One region of the Laedolimicola intestinihominis genome, then DNA from elsewhere that is predicted to be linked to it. Evidence: riboswitches for the same ligand, from Rfam matches in the RefSeq annotation. Region 1 holds a riboswitch; the other holds the start of a gene.
What was found. A riboswitch is a leader RNA that binds a small molecule or an ion and turns the genes downstream of it on or off. The one in region 1 is predicted to bind tetrahydrofolate.

Region 1 (7,227 bases):
GGAGATAACGAAGATGAGTGAGAATAATAACGTTTTAAGCAAAAAAGATATAAATCAGGTTCTGAGACGTTATGTACTTTCCCGTCAGACCTGCTTTAACTATGAAACCATGCAGTCCGGTCCGTGGGTATGGTCCATGCATCCCGCTATGAAGAAGATTTATCAGGACGATCAGGTTCTGACTGAAAAGTACAGAAGCTATTTTAAATTCTTCAACTGCCATCCATGGTTTGGCCAGCTGATTATGATGGCTACCCTGGCTGTAGAGTCCACAAAGGACGAGCATGCCACAGAGACCGCGCTGGATGTACGTACTTCCTTGATGGGACCGCTGGCAGGCCTGGGCGACGCTATCGTATGGGTACTGCTTCCGACCGTACTGGGCGCGATTGCAGGATATCAGGCACAGAACGGCAGCATGTTCGGTACTGTTCTGGCTGTAGCAGTCAACATCGCACTGTGGCTCGTATTCTGGAAACTGGCTTATCCGGTATATAAGACAGGTGTAACCTTTATCACAGAGAAGAGCGCTTCCTTAAGAAACCTGACCGAGGCTTGCTCTATCCTGGGTATCATCGTTCTGGGAGCCATGGTTGCTTCTACTGTAAATGTCAACATCGCTTACTCCTGGACCGTCGGAGACCTGACACAGAACCTGGGCGACCTGCTGAATACCATCATTCCCTGCTTCGGAAATGTGGTTGTAACAGGACTTCTGTACTGGGCACTGGGCCGCAAGAAGATGACCTCCGGAAAGCTTATCTGGATTGTCATTATCGTAGCAATTATTCTGGGAGCGCTTGGAATCTGCGCATAACAGATACATAGGAAAGTGAAGGGAAGCTGCTGCATGGATATGCGACAGCTCCTTTTAAAAAGGAGGAAATTCTCATGAGAGCAGCAACCTGTCGAAAAGAGATTACACCGACCGGGAAATTCTTTCCCTGTCAGCTGATGGGACATGCGATTCGAACTGACGCGGCAGTGGGAATCATGGATCCCCTGTGGGCCACATCCATTCTTCTGGAAATCGGAGAGACGAAGCTTGTCTGGGTGACTGTGGAGCTGATTGGTCTGGATCGGGATTATACAGAAAAATTACAGAAAACCATAGCGGAAAAATATGGAATGCAGAAAGATAATATTGTGATCTGTTTTGTACATACCCATTCCGCGCCGGAGTATCAGGAGGTCGCTTTGTTTGGCGGACCGGGCGCGGTGCCGGGGTATATGGATTTCGTGGCAGAGCAGATTCTGGCGAGCGTGGACGGCTGCTTTGCGGCAAAACTGCGTGAGGTAGAGGCTTACGGCAGAACTGTACAGATCGAGGGCTGCTACGGCAACCGGAACGGAAAAGATAAGCCCTGCGATAAGGCATTTACTAGTATCAGCTTCCGGGACGGCGATGAGGTCGTGGCGGGCGTAGGCAGCTTTGCGTGTCATTCTACGGTACTTGGTCCGGATAATCTGCTGGTGAGCAGCGATCTGGCCGGATATGTGGCAAGAGCGCTTGAGAAGGAATGGGGCGTCTATCCGGTGATTATGATCGGTGCGGCCGGCGATGTGAGCAACCGTCTCTATCGCCAGGGCAATGACCTTAAGGAGCTGAACCGGGTCGGCTCGGAGATGATGAGCCAGGTGATTTCCGCGCCGGAGACGAAGCTCCAGATCGCGGAGCCGAAGGTGCATACCTTCCATTTTGAGGAAACCTATTACCCGGAAAAGGCGAAAAAGCAGGCCCAGTATGATGAGATTGCGCAGAAGATCGAGGCGGCGAAGACCTTTGACGAGAAGAAAGTATATTCCTCCGCATTGGCCATCGCGAAAAACGGGCTGGAATGCAAGCCTTTCCATCTGGATTTAAACAGTGTATACTTGGAAATGGTGGATCTGAAGATTCTGACTGTTCCGGCGGAGCTGTTTTCCAGATTCGGCGTACAGTTGAAAGAGGCTATGAACTGTGTATGCCCCATCTGCTGGTGCTACAGCAATTATAATGTGAGTTATCTGGGAAATAAGGAGGATTACGGCGCGTCCTTTGAGACAGCGGCATCCGATATTCCCATTGGAACGACCGAGAAGATTGTGGAGGAACTGAAAACCTTTATTCAGAAAGTAGGAGAAAAATAGTATATGAAGCTTTTAATCATTAGTCATGGAGATTTTGCAGCAGGAATTACAAGCACCTTAAAGACCTTTTTCCAGATCGAAAATGTCTATTCCGCCTGTGTCACACAGGAGGGCGGAACCGGCGATCTGCTGGACAAGGTACACGGATATCTGGATCAGTGGGGAGATGAGCTGGTGGTTATCTGCTCTGACTTAAAGGGCGGAAGCGCGAACCAGGCGGTATTGCCGTTGCTGGAGAGACCGAACACCTTCCTGATTTCCGGTATGAATCTGTCTCTGCTTTTACAGCTTGGCATGGAGCCGGAGGTGACGGCGGAGGGCATCCGGGAGATGCTGGAGGCTGCAAAGGAAGATATGACATTTATCAACGATATGGCTCTGGGCCAGATGGATGAGGATGACGAGTAAGGCATGATGAGACAGGAACAGCTTGCGGAGACGGCCCGGAGGATCCGGCTGGTTGCAGTGGATCTGGATGGAACGGGACTGACGGACGAAAAAGAGTTTACACCCTATACCAGAAGAACCCTTCAGGCGCTGATCGACAGGGGATACCAGGTGGTTCCGACTACCGGGCGCTCCTACTACGGTCTGGTGGAGAACCTGCTGAAGCTTGACGGCGTGAAGTACGCGATCACGGCGGACGGCGCCTTTGTGACGGAGCATGAGACTGGGACGCGGATCTGGGAGAAGACGATTCCCTGTGAGACAGCGGCTTCCCTGGCGGATGAACTGCTGGAGGATGGCAACTGCGTCTATTATCACAGAAATGACGCGCGCTGCACCCATGTGATGGCGTGTACGGATCGGGAACTGTATGAGAACCATATCTGGCGTCCCGGGTTCCCGGATCCGAAAGGCCTGGTGACGGAGCATTTCGGCGACTGCATTCGTGAACTTAACGAGGACGTGGTGAAGATCGGTCTGTTCTTCGACCTGGAAGCCTACAGCTTTGAGCGCTATGAGGGGCTGATGCAGGAAAAATATCCTGAGATCAGCTATTTCCGCGCGGATCGGAACAGCCTGGAAATCACAAGCTGCGAGACCAGCAAGGGTAAGGCCCTGGCCTTCCTGGCTGGCCGCCTGGGTCTGGACCCGTCGGAAATCTGCGCCTTCGGCGACAATGGCAACGACGTGGAGATGCTGCGTTACGCAGGCCTCGGTGTCGCCATGGGCAACGCCATCCCGGCCGCGCAGGAAGCCGCAGACCACATCATCGGCACCAATAATGAAGAGAGTGTGGCGAAATTCATAGAGGCATATTTTCTGAAATAAGTCTGAAATAAGCCATAAAAATTGCTTGACAAACATAACTTCATCAGGTACAATATCACTGTTGTGACACATGAAAGTTATGTGAAAGCAATTTGCCCAGATAGCTCAGTTGGTAGAGCAGAGGACTGAAAATCCTCGTGTCACTGGTTCGATTCCGGTTCTGGGCATGTACTGAGCACTTAGCGAGGTGTTTTCGAGTTTAGTGTGAAGACACACCTGGACACTTAGCGAAGTGTTTTCGAGCTAAGTGACCATGGTGTTTCCATGTAAATATTCTCATAGCGTCTGCGGGTGTAGTTCAATGGTAGAACACCAGCCTTCCAAGCTGGATACGTGGGTTCGATTCCCATCACCCGCTTATTTTTATGCCTAAATTTAAGTAGAGCAGGTGATGGGAATCGAACCTTCGGTTCGTTCTCTGCTCCGGTCGGTGTTAAACAGGTGCCGCTGGCACATTCTTTTTTAGTTTTAAAACCCCGATTGACGGCGCCAGAACATTGCAGTAAACTATTCGTGATTAGAAAGAACGAGGAGGACGCAGCTATGGCAATTTCATATGGAAAAATGGTAATCATCGGCGCTGGCAAGGTGGGAAGCGCGATTTTGAATTCGGTTCTGCGGATGAATATCCTGGATGAGATCGTGGTGGTGAACCGCAACCAGAAAAAGGCCCTGGGCGAGGTGCTGGACGCCAGCCATACCACGGCGTTCGCCTACAGCGCCAACGCGAACATCCATGTGGGCGGCTACGAGGAGTGCGCGGACGCCCAGATCATCGTGGTGACTGCAGGTCCCAGCATCCAGCCGGGTAATTCCCGTGACCGTATGGTGCTGCTTGAGAAAAATGTCAACGTCATGAACGATATTATGGAGCAGATCACCCGCTATACCCGGGAGGCTATCATCATCGTGGTGTCCAATCCGCTGGACATCCTGACCTACATTGCCCAGAAGAAATTCGACTACCCGGCCAATAAGATCTTCGGCACCGGCACTTTGCTTGACACCGCACGCTTCAATAAGATGCTGGGCGACCTCTGCGGCGTGGACGCCAAGAACGTGACAGGCTTCGTGCTGGGAGAGCACGGCTCCACCTCCTTTATCCCCTGGAATACTGTGAACATCGTGGGTGTGCCGTTTTCGGAATTTGAGAAACAGTTTGAATTAAAGGAAAAACTCGACAAAGAAAAGCTGCTCCATGATACGAAGGTCATCGGCCTGGACATTGTAGAGCTGAAGGGCTACACCAGCTCCGGCGTGGCCTTAAGCGCCTGCCGTCTGATCGGCAGCATTGTCCGCAACGAGAAATCCGTGGTGCCTGTCTCCACGGTGCTGTCAGGCCAGTACGGCCTCACCGGAGCAGCCATGAGCCTGCCCTGCGTCATTTCCAAGAACGGCATCGACCGGGTACTGGAGCTGCCCCTGGACGAGCAGGGAAAGAGCGACCTGCAGAAGTGCTATGAGCATCTGCGGACGGCCATCGAGAGCGTGTATACAGAAGCATGAGCCATTATGTACCGCCAGTCATAAAGAGGACTGGCGGTAATTTTATGTAACAGTTTGATGGATATAAATTTATGCATTACTAAGAATTTCTCAGGAGTTACGTAGTCATATTTTAAATAGGTAATCTGGGTAAAAATTTGGTAAATTCCTGTATACAATGTATAAATCTATATACAGACCTGACGGTATATGATATAATGCCCTTTGGTAACAATTTACAACAATAGAATAATATGCAAAATAGGTTTTCATGCGTCAAGTGTTCAGCGGATGGGGAGTTGCCGCCGAAACGAAAAGTTCGTCTTACGGTATGGAGACCGCACCCGTTGCAGCAATATAAGATTAAATGAACAGCGTCTCATATTGTGAAGGGATATTTTCGTCATATGTTCTGTCACAGCCTGGAGGTGCTGTTTTTATGATGGATTATGAGAAAATCAAGGCCGGAGTCCAGCTTATGCTGGAGGGAATCGGCGAGGATGTAACAAGAGAAGGTTTATTGGAGACACCGGATCGGATTGCGCGTATGTGCGCTGAGATCTACGGCGGCCTGTACGAGGATGCGTCGGTGCATCTGAAAAAACAATTCACAGTCGAGCGGAACGACATCGTAGTAGAGAAGGATATCACCTTCTATTCCGTGTGCGAACATCATTTACTCCCCTTTTACGGAAAAGCACATATCGGGTATATACCGAACGGTAAGGTAGTAGGCTTAAGCAAGCTGGCCCGTACCGTAGATGTATTTGCCAGAAGACCCCAGATTCAGGAAAAGCTCACGTCCCAGATCGCGGACGCGCTGGAGGAAAGCCTGGATCCCCAGGGCGTTATCGTCATGCTGGAGGCTGAGCACATGTGTATGACCATGCGCGGCATCAAAAAGCCCGGCAGCAAGACCGTCACCATGGTGACCACCGGCTGCTTTGAGAACAATTTTGAGCTGCAGAATCGTTTTCTGAGCATGGTGCGTCAGTAATGGGCGGCATGGAGCGCGTAAACCGGATCTGGAATCACCCGGCCTATCAGGAGGCCCTGGGAAAGCTGACGGCCTACGAGGCAGAGCGGGAATTCTGCCGCCATACGCCGGAGCATTTTCTTGCTGTGGCCCGCCTGACTTATCTGCTTGCCTTGGAACAGGGGGTAGAAGCTGATAAGGAAATCATCTATGCGGCCGGACTTCTGCACGATATGGGCAGATACCTTCAATATGAAAATGGGATGCCCCACGACGAGGCAGGCGTGAGGCTGGCCGGGCCCATTTTGCAGGACTGTGGTTTTTCGGAAGGCGAGAGCGCTGAAGTGCTGAAGCTCATCGGAAGCCACCGGACCAAAAGCGACAAGGCCGACCTGCCGGGATTGTTCTACCGGGCGGATAAGCTGTCGCGGAGCTGTTTTCTGTGTCCATCCCAGGAGGACTGCAACTGGCCGGAGGAAAAAAAGAACCTGGAGATTCGATTATAACCCGGAAAGGAGAGTGGCTGTTCCTGATAACTGGAAGCGCTGAGCGCCGAGGGCACAGAACAGCTACAGTGAAAATGTATGAAAATCGGAACCAAAGAATTCGACGTAAAGAATAAAACCTATATCATGGGAATCCTGAATGTGACCCCGGATTCCTTTTCCGACGGCGGCAAATGGAATCACATGGACGCAGCGCTGGCCCATGCGGAGGATATGATCCGCGAAGGCACCGCCATTCTGGATATCGGCGGTGAATCCACCCGTCCCGGACACCAGCAGATTACCGAGGACGAGGAAATCCAGCGGGTAGCTCCGGTCATCGAAGCAGTGAAAGCCCGCTTCGATGTCCCTGTGTCCATCGATACCTACAAGGCAAAGGTGGCAGCCGCAGCCATCGAGGCAGGCGCCGATCTGGTTAACGATATCTGGGGCCTGAAATACGACCCGGAGATGGCCGGACTCATCGCTCGCACCGGAGTGGCCTGCTGTCTGATGCACAATAAGAACAACACCGAGTACCAGGATTTCTACCCGGATATGCTGCGGGAAACCGCAGAGTGCGTAAAGCTGGCGAAGGAGGCGGGTATCGCTGACGATAAGATTATCCTTGATCCGGGCGTAGGTTTTGGAAAAAATTACGAGCAGAATCTGGAGACCATTTTACATATGGAGCGGTTCCATGAGCTGGGATATCCCATGCTGCTTGGCACATCCCGTAAATCCGTGATCGGTCTGACCCTGGATCTTCCGGCAGATCAGCGGGTGGAGGGAACGCTGGTGACTACTGTGATGGCTGTGATGAAAAAGTATGCCTTTGTCCGGGTTCACGACATCAAAGAAAATCAGCGCACGATC
Region 2 (7,227 bases), on a different contig from region 1:
TCATCCACATTCAGCTTGCCGAATTTAACGCCCTGTACCTCTTCCGCCAGCTCGTCGATAATAGGTCCCTGCATCTGACAGGGTCCGCACCATACAGCCCAGAAATCCACCAGTACGGGAACGTCAGACTTCAATATCTCTGTCTCAAAGTTTGCTTCTGTAATCTCTATCACTGCCATAATGATAACCTCCTTATATGAGCCCGCTGCCGGGTTCTCCCGGCCCGGCGCGTTTTATTTTTCTTACTGCTTTACTCTACCACATCCAGAATGAAAAATCTACATTTTCCTGTTCTCAATGTGTCCAGCTTCTGCCGCCTTTATGTAAAATTTATCAGCTATAAATTTTCTTGACTTTTCTATTCCTGTGTGCTATTTTGTGTTTAGATATTTAGATATTCATCTAACTATCTAAATATCGGTTTCTGAATATCAGGAAAGGAGGCACTATGTTAAATGATGCTTTTAAGGCTTTGTCGGATCCCACCCGGCGGCGGATTCTGGAGCTGCTGACCGAGGGAGATCTGACTGCCGGGGAAATCGCCGGCTGCTTCGATATCTCCAAGCCTTCTGTCAGCCATCACCTGAATGTCCTGAAGTCCTCTGGGCTGGTGCTGGACGAGCGCAGAGGCCAGAACATCGTCTACAGCCTGAATATGACTGTTTTCCAGGAACTTATGAAATGGTTTTTTGATTTTTCCAAAGGAGGAAAATAAGAAATGAAATTAACGAAAAAGGATTATTTTTTTATCGGACTTTCCATAGTCTCTCTGCTGGCTCACGCCTGCCTGCTGCCGGGAATGCCGGACATCGTCCCCACCCACTGGGGCTTTGACGGGACGGTCAACGGCTATTCCAACAAATACGTGACCCTGTTCCTTGCGGCGCTGCCCTGTATCCTGTTCTTTTTCATGAAGCTGCTGCCCTATATCGATCCAAGGAAGAAAAGCTACACGCTCCATAAGAAGGCCTTTGATATTTTTATTTACACTATGACCCTGTTTCTGATCTGCCTTACCTGGGCTACCGACGCTGTCATTTTCGGCCTTCCGGTGCGGATCGAGCAGGTGGTTCCCGTGGCCGTGGGAATTCTCTTTCTGGCCATCGGCAACTATATGCCGCAGCTTCGCACCAATTACACCATGGGAATCAAGACGCCCTGGACCCTGGAAAATGAATATGTCTGGAAGAAAACCCACGCCATGGGCGGCGTTCTCTTCTGTATCATGGGAATTCTCCTGATCCTGTCCGGTGTCTTCCCCTCCAGGCTTATGACCATGCTGGCCTTTGGCTTTATTCTTGCAGGCACCCTCTGGCTCTACGTATATTCCTGGCTGGTATACCGAAAGCAATCCGGCTCATAATCCGTTTCTTCAATATCTTCAATAAGGGGCGTGCCCGGAGCGGAATTTTTCCGTCCCGAGCACGCCCCTGTAACTGTTCCAAAGCCTTATCTGGTTCTGGCCATTGCCTCCTGATAATCCTTCGTATCCACGAAAATCTCTTCCTTCCACGGATTCTTCTTCTGTACCTTCGCCTGCTTCAGGATATAAGCGAAGCTAAATACGTTGACTGCAAACGCAATCACAGAAATCAGTCCCTGCGCCGTAGGATTCGCGGTAACCGGCATAGTGCTTCCCATTGCCGCGGCTATGCCGCCCTCGCCGTAGACGGAGGTCACCGTAGTGAAACGGCTGGCGTCCTGGAACAGCGGAAATACCTGTGCGAACATACACCACAGAGCCAGGGTATTGGCACGGTTCTGGATCCAGCCGCCCTTATTCCAGAGAGCCGCCGCAAAGGTGGGTGCCAGAAGCAGTGCCAGACCGCAGTACCAGGAATGGGTCGGCAGATTCAGATAGGTATACTGGAAATTCCAAATGTCATATGCCAGAATGTATACCCAGATCATATCCGGCCACAGCATATCCTGCTTATTTTTAGAGGAGTAAATGCCCCACCAGCCGGTCATACATACGATATTGAATAGACCCGCCAGGCCATTCAGCACATTCCACCAGCCGCCATACAGCCATACGCCCTCTGAGGACAGCCACCAGCCGCCTGCCAGAGATCCGGCCCGGATAGCGGATTCAAAATCAGAGGCCACCGCGATCAGAATGTTGATTGCCACAATCACAAAGGGGAAGGCTTTAAACCAGTATGATTTTCCCAGTTTTCCCCAGTTGTATTTCAGTACCATAAATCCGATACAGCCCGCCGTCGCCGCGTACAGCTTGGCGTAATGGAACCAGCTGTTCATATGTACGTAGGTGTCATTCTGCAACGCCCATTCTGCGCCCGCCGCCGCTCCGATGTAGATCGCGATAAAATACACCGTCAACACTGCGGGAAGAGCCAGGAAACACGCGATTCCGCCCCATTTGGTCCGTCTTGCCACCTCGTTCATCAATACCAGTCCGGCAAAGACCAGCAGCCAGCCTAACAGCTGCCAGCCTGCGGTTTCTCCATAAATCTGAAAAAACATTGTCTCACTCTCCTTTTTCTTATTTCTGCAATCCTCACAACAGGTAACTGCGGGAAGCGTCTTTCACGCTGCTCTTATCCCCTTCATGATGATCTGAACCATCTCTTCTTTTCCCTGCTCGTAGGTCAGCCCGTTTTTATAGAGAATATCGCTCTCCGTAAAACAGGTTACCGTTCCCCGGATCATCGCCATTACCACCGGAACGGAGATATCCTTTCGGATCTTACCTTCCCGTACGCCCCGCTCCAGATACTGCTCCGCAAGGATCCAGCCCTGATTCACCGCCTCCATCAGGTATCTGTACTGCTTTGGATACTTTCGGGCCACCTCAAAGAGCCGGCTGAGGCCGATATTGTAATACTTGGTGGGAATCGCGCAGAACAGCCGTTCCAGCTTTTCCAGAGTATCCAAACTGTCATCCTGTTCAATGGCTTCCCTCATATCGGTAAAATCCCGGGCATACCGGTCGGCAATTCCCACCAGCACATCCTGCTTGCTCTCAAAGATGGTGTAGATGGTTTTTTTACTAATCCCTAATTCCTTCGCCACATCGTTCATGGTAAATTTCGATCCATGTTTCGTAAATTCTTCTATGGCTGTATCAATGATTTTCTCTCTCATTCATCCCTCCTTAGGGTGTTTCCTTTTTGTCAGGGGAAACCCGGAAACCAAAAAAAGTTTCCTAGTTTCCATCATTGTATCATAGCCCAGGCTACCGGTCAATCCGGAAACATAGACAAAAAAATGAGAGATGCTTGGTGAAAAAGTCATCTCTCAAATCCCATTTCGGTTTTATTCCATGCCCTGTTCTTCTGTTTTCCGTATCAGTCTCCGCAGGGGCAGCGCCACCAGAAGCAGGCCGAATACCACGAAGCAGATCGCCTGCAGCACCTCAGGCAAAAAGCCCAGGGCTCCGGCTACCAGAGGTTCCAAAAGATAATACCCGTTAAACAGCATATGGAAGGCAATCCCAGCCCAGATGGAACGATAGCGCAGCACCAGATATCCGGCCAGAAGGCCTATCAGAAAGGCATAGCTTCCCTGTACCAGGTTGAGATGGGCAATGCCAAAAAACAGAGCCTGCAGGATATTGATCACCCAGAAGGAGGCTCCCGCCCGCTTCAGATATTCGACCGTCAGGCCGCGGAAGATCAACTCCTCCGCAATCGGGCCAATGATGACCGTCGCCAGGATCGCGGAAATTCCACTTTCTCCAAGACCCGCGTCTTCTATCAGCTCCGTGTACTCCTGCATGGATTTCGGATCCAGCACCTCCCAGCCGCTCATCAGAATCCCTATCAGAAACTGCGCGCCCACCGCCATCAGAAGCAGGCTTACCAGATCTTTTTTTTGAAACAGTGACATTTCCCGGATCCCGTATTTCTCCCGCCACCGTACCACACTGATATAATACCAGAGGCCTGCTACACCAAGCAGCAGTACGTCAGAGATCAGCAATACCGTCATGGTATCGTTCATGTATATCTGTGTTCCCTCTTCCACGCCATATTGCACCATGAACCTTATCATCTGAACCGTAGAAGCCGCAAATTGTATTCCCAGCATAGCCACCAGCGGCAATATGCTTTTTAAATATCCTCCTGCTTTTTTCATAGGCACCTCCGTTTATCTTTTCTTTTGTCCCTTTTTTCTATCTTATCATATCTGTTCCGGTCTGGCTACCTTCAGAAGCTTTATATAAAAAGGATCCTGCTTTTTACAGAATCCCTTTGTCTTGATTTCTACTATAAAATAAATTCCAGCAACAGGCCCGCTCCGGCGGACAGCAGGTACAGGAGACCTACGATGGCTGCATTTTCCTTCGCCGGATGATTTTCCCGGAATAAGACTGCCAGGCCGACGCCTGCTCCGGCGCATAAACCGCCCATGGCGGACGCAAGGCTCAGGCCCCCGGCCAGGTAGAGCTCGGTGATGAGAATTGAGGAAGCGCAGTTGGGGATGAGTCCCAGAAGCGCGGTCAGGAAGGGCTGGAACCAGGTGTCTTTGCCCAGGAAGGTGGTCAGGGCGTCCATACCCACCCATCCCAGTACGATGTTCAGGATGGCGGTGAAAACGAAGACATAGATGGTCAGCTGAATGGTATGACGCACAGCCGGTTTTACGATGCCGCTGTCGTCGCTGCAGCCACAGCCGCGGCACATATCTTCGATGTGCTTGTGCTCCTTTTTCTTACGAAGCAAAAAGTCCAACAGGTATCCGGCCACAATGCCGATCAGCATTTTGCCCAGAAGAAGCCGTCCGATGACCCGGCCGCTGCCCGGATGGCTGAACAGTATCAGGATGGCCTCGTCGGAGGTGGACAGGAATACGGCCATCAGGGTTCCCAGAGTGATAACGCCGCCGGAATACAGGTTCGCCGCTGCTACGGAGAAACCGCACTGGGGAACGCAGCCAAAGATGGCTCCCACCAGAGGGCCTGCCTTGCCCATTTTTCCCAGGGCACGATTCATAAAGTTATTGGAATAATGCTCCAGCGTCTCCAGAAGCAGAAAGGCGGTCAGCAGAAACGGCACGGTCTTCGCGGTATCCAGAAGCGCGTCCAGGATTGCATCCAGTATCATTTTTACACCTCTTTCTATCGAAACGTCTTATCTAAGCCCTCGCTTTACGATAAGAAATTTTTGTCACAGGAATGATTTGCGATATGCCAAAATCGACATTGGTTTTTAGGATACCATGTTCTGAAGGATTATGCAAGGAGGCTTTTTCAAAGTTTCGTTAAATTTTTGATAATCTTTCTTGCTTTTTGGAAAATCTATGTTATAATGTACCTGTTCGGATACAATCTGAACGAAAAATAAATAATAGCGAAGTAGGATTTTATGCGTCAAGTGTTCGCAGGCTGGGGAGTCGCCGCGAAACGAAAAGGAGAGCTTTGACTCGGTCTTACGATATATTATCCGCACCCGTTGCTACAGATGAGTACATCTCATGTGTGGAGGAATCGGGCTTCATAAGCAGTCTCGATATTATTTATTTTGTAACCTGTTTCTCACACACAAGTATGGAGGTGTATTTTTTATGCAGTTTTTTTCCAAGGATGCCCTTTCCTTTCGTGAACAGTTTAACAATCTCCGGAAGGTACAGAGTATCTGTCTGTGCGGTCTTTTCGTGGCCGCGTACGTAGCTCTTTCCTTTTTTAATCTGAAGCTTACCCCGTATCTGGAATTCCGCTTTGCTTTCCTGGCGCTGGCTGCGGCAGCTGCCTACGGCGGTCCGGTGATGGGTATGACAGCAGGTATCGCAGGCGATGTGGTCAGCTTTTTCGCTGCTCCGCAGACCGGTCCCTTTTTCCCGGGCTTTACCATAAGCTACGCGATTCTCGGTTTTGCGTTCGGCCTGATTCTGTATCGCTCCAGGGTAACCCCGGTTCGTGTTTTCGCGGCTGCCCTCTTTGAATTTGTGGAGGCCTGCACGCTGAATACCCTATGGCTGCATTTTATGTACGGCATGGAATGGAAGTATCTCTTCACCATCCGTCTTGTAAAATGTATCGTTTCCCTGGGGATCAATACGGTACTGCTCTTCATTTTCATGAAGGCCTTCAGCAAGATTATTTCCAGTGTTCTGACTCCCGCAAGCGTGTCCAGATCTTAAATGGAGCGCTGATTTTATAACCAAAAGAACCGCAGCCGGAAAATCGGGTTCCGGCTGCGGTTCTTTTTTTGCTTTCCTTTCGCCTATCGGTAAACCGACATGCGCTGTCTGTAAATGCGTTCCTTCTTTTCCCGTTTCTTCGCGATACTTTTTCTGATAATCAGTGCTATCGCCATTGCCGCAGCCCCGGCTGTCAACAGCCACATCAGCGGATGCTGTGTGTCGCCGGTCCGGACGGCTCTGACAGCACTCCGGTGTCCGCCGGAGCCTCCGGAGCTTTGATTTTTCGGCGCATCATACCGGTTATCAAAGCGAATCGCGTCGGATTTTTCCTGCTTTCCTTCCCGCTTTGCCACCACTTCTGCCGTCAGGGTTCCATCGCCCCGGCGGATCACCTGTACGTCCACCAGATAAGCCGTCCGGTCATAGTTGAAGCGTTCGGCGCTGTCCGTATCCTGGGAAATGCGGTACTGATACGTTCCGACCTCTCCATAGGTGACAGGGCCGAAGGTAATCGTGCCCGCGCCGGTGCGGGTCTTCACGGTCTCTATGGGCAGCGGCGCGTTCTTTGTCACCGCTTCCAGGGTTACTTTATAATCTTTACCGCCCGGGATATTTTCACCACTCACTTCGACCTGCACCGGTATGGTGAGCGTACAGCTTTTTTCTGCCGCCTCTGTCTTCACCGGCAGCCACAGGCTAAGAATAAAAACGAAAAGCGGCGCCCATTTCCAGACCTTTTTTTTCTTATTTTTCACAGGTGTTTACACCTCCCTTCCGGCTGACGTTTCTTCCAGCCAGCCGAATACTACCACGCGTCCATTGGTTCCCACATCATCTGCGCAGGTGGAAAGCCCGATAAGCTTCTCACCCCGAACTGCTTCCCGATACTGTACCGCCTTTTTTCTGATATGAGACAGAAGCCCTGAAACATCCACGTCTTTTCCGCTGTGATAGATTTGTTCATCATAGGCGTCCGTCTCCACACACGCAAAAATATGGATAGTCAATTCCTTATCCGGCAGATACAGGACGCCGTCCGGATGCTCTGTAAAATACGCTGTTTCTGTAAATTTCGCCACATCGCCGAACATGGCGCCATTTTCCATATGGTGACCATAG

Region 2: another riboswitch for tetrahydrofolate. It lies ahead of WMO29_RS04945 (folate family ECF transporter S component); the one in region 1 lies ahead of folE (GTP cyclohydrolase I FolE).

The regions. Positions count from the first base shown of each region.
Region 1 is NZ_JBBMFE010000017.1:7,109-14,335, reverse strand. It holds gene WMO29_RS14530 (PTS mannose/fructose/sorbose/N-acetylgalactosamine transporter subunit IIC) at 1-21, shown strand, start outside; gene WMO29_RS14525 (PTS system mannose/fructose/sorbose family transporter subunit IID) at 14-817, shown strand; gene WMO29_RS14520 (neutral/alkaline non-lysosomal ceramidase N-terminal domain-containing protein) at 892-2,130, shown strand; gene WMO29_RS14515 (PTS sugar transporter subunit IIA) at 2,134-2,538, shown strand; gene WMO29_RS14510 (Cof-type HAD-IIB family hydrolase) at 2,542-3,405, shown strand; tRNA gene WMO29_RS14505 (tRNA-Phe) at 3,500-3,572, shown strand; tRNA gene WMO29_RS14500 (tRNA-Gly) at 3,693-3,763, shown strand; gene WMO29_RS14495 (L-lactate dehydrogenase) at 3,949-4,911, shown strand; THF riboswitch at 5,146-5,242, shown strand; gene folE (GTP cyclohydrolase I FolE) at 5,330-5,887, shown strand; gene WMO29_RS14485 (HD domain-containing protein) at 5,887-6,372, shown strand; gene folP (dihydropteroate synthase) at 6,451-7,227, shown strand, end outside.
Region 2 is NZ_JBBMFE010000003.1:146,016-153,242, forward strand. It holds gene trxA (thioredoxin) at 1-179, opposite strand, end outside; gene WMO29_RS04915 (autorepressor SdpR family transcription factor) at 449-715, shown strand; gene WMO29_RS04920 (SdpI family protein) at 719-1,363, shown strand; gene WMO29_RS04925 (DUF5692 family protein) at 1,450-2,487, opposite strand; gene WMO29_RS04930 (TetR family transcriptional regulator) at 2,551-3,108, opposite strand; gene WMO29_RS04935 (CPBP family intramembrane glutamic endopeptidase) at 3,280-4,101, opposite strand; gene WMO29_RS04940 (putative manganese transporter) at 4,233-5,069, opposite strand; THF riboswitch at 5,315-5,422, shown strand; gene WMO29_RS04945 (folate family ECF transporter S component) at 5,530-6,105, shown strand; gene WMO29_RS04950 (Spy0128 family protein) at 6,189-6,863, opposite strand; gene srtB (class B sortase) at 6,870-7,227, opposite strand, start outside.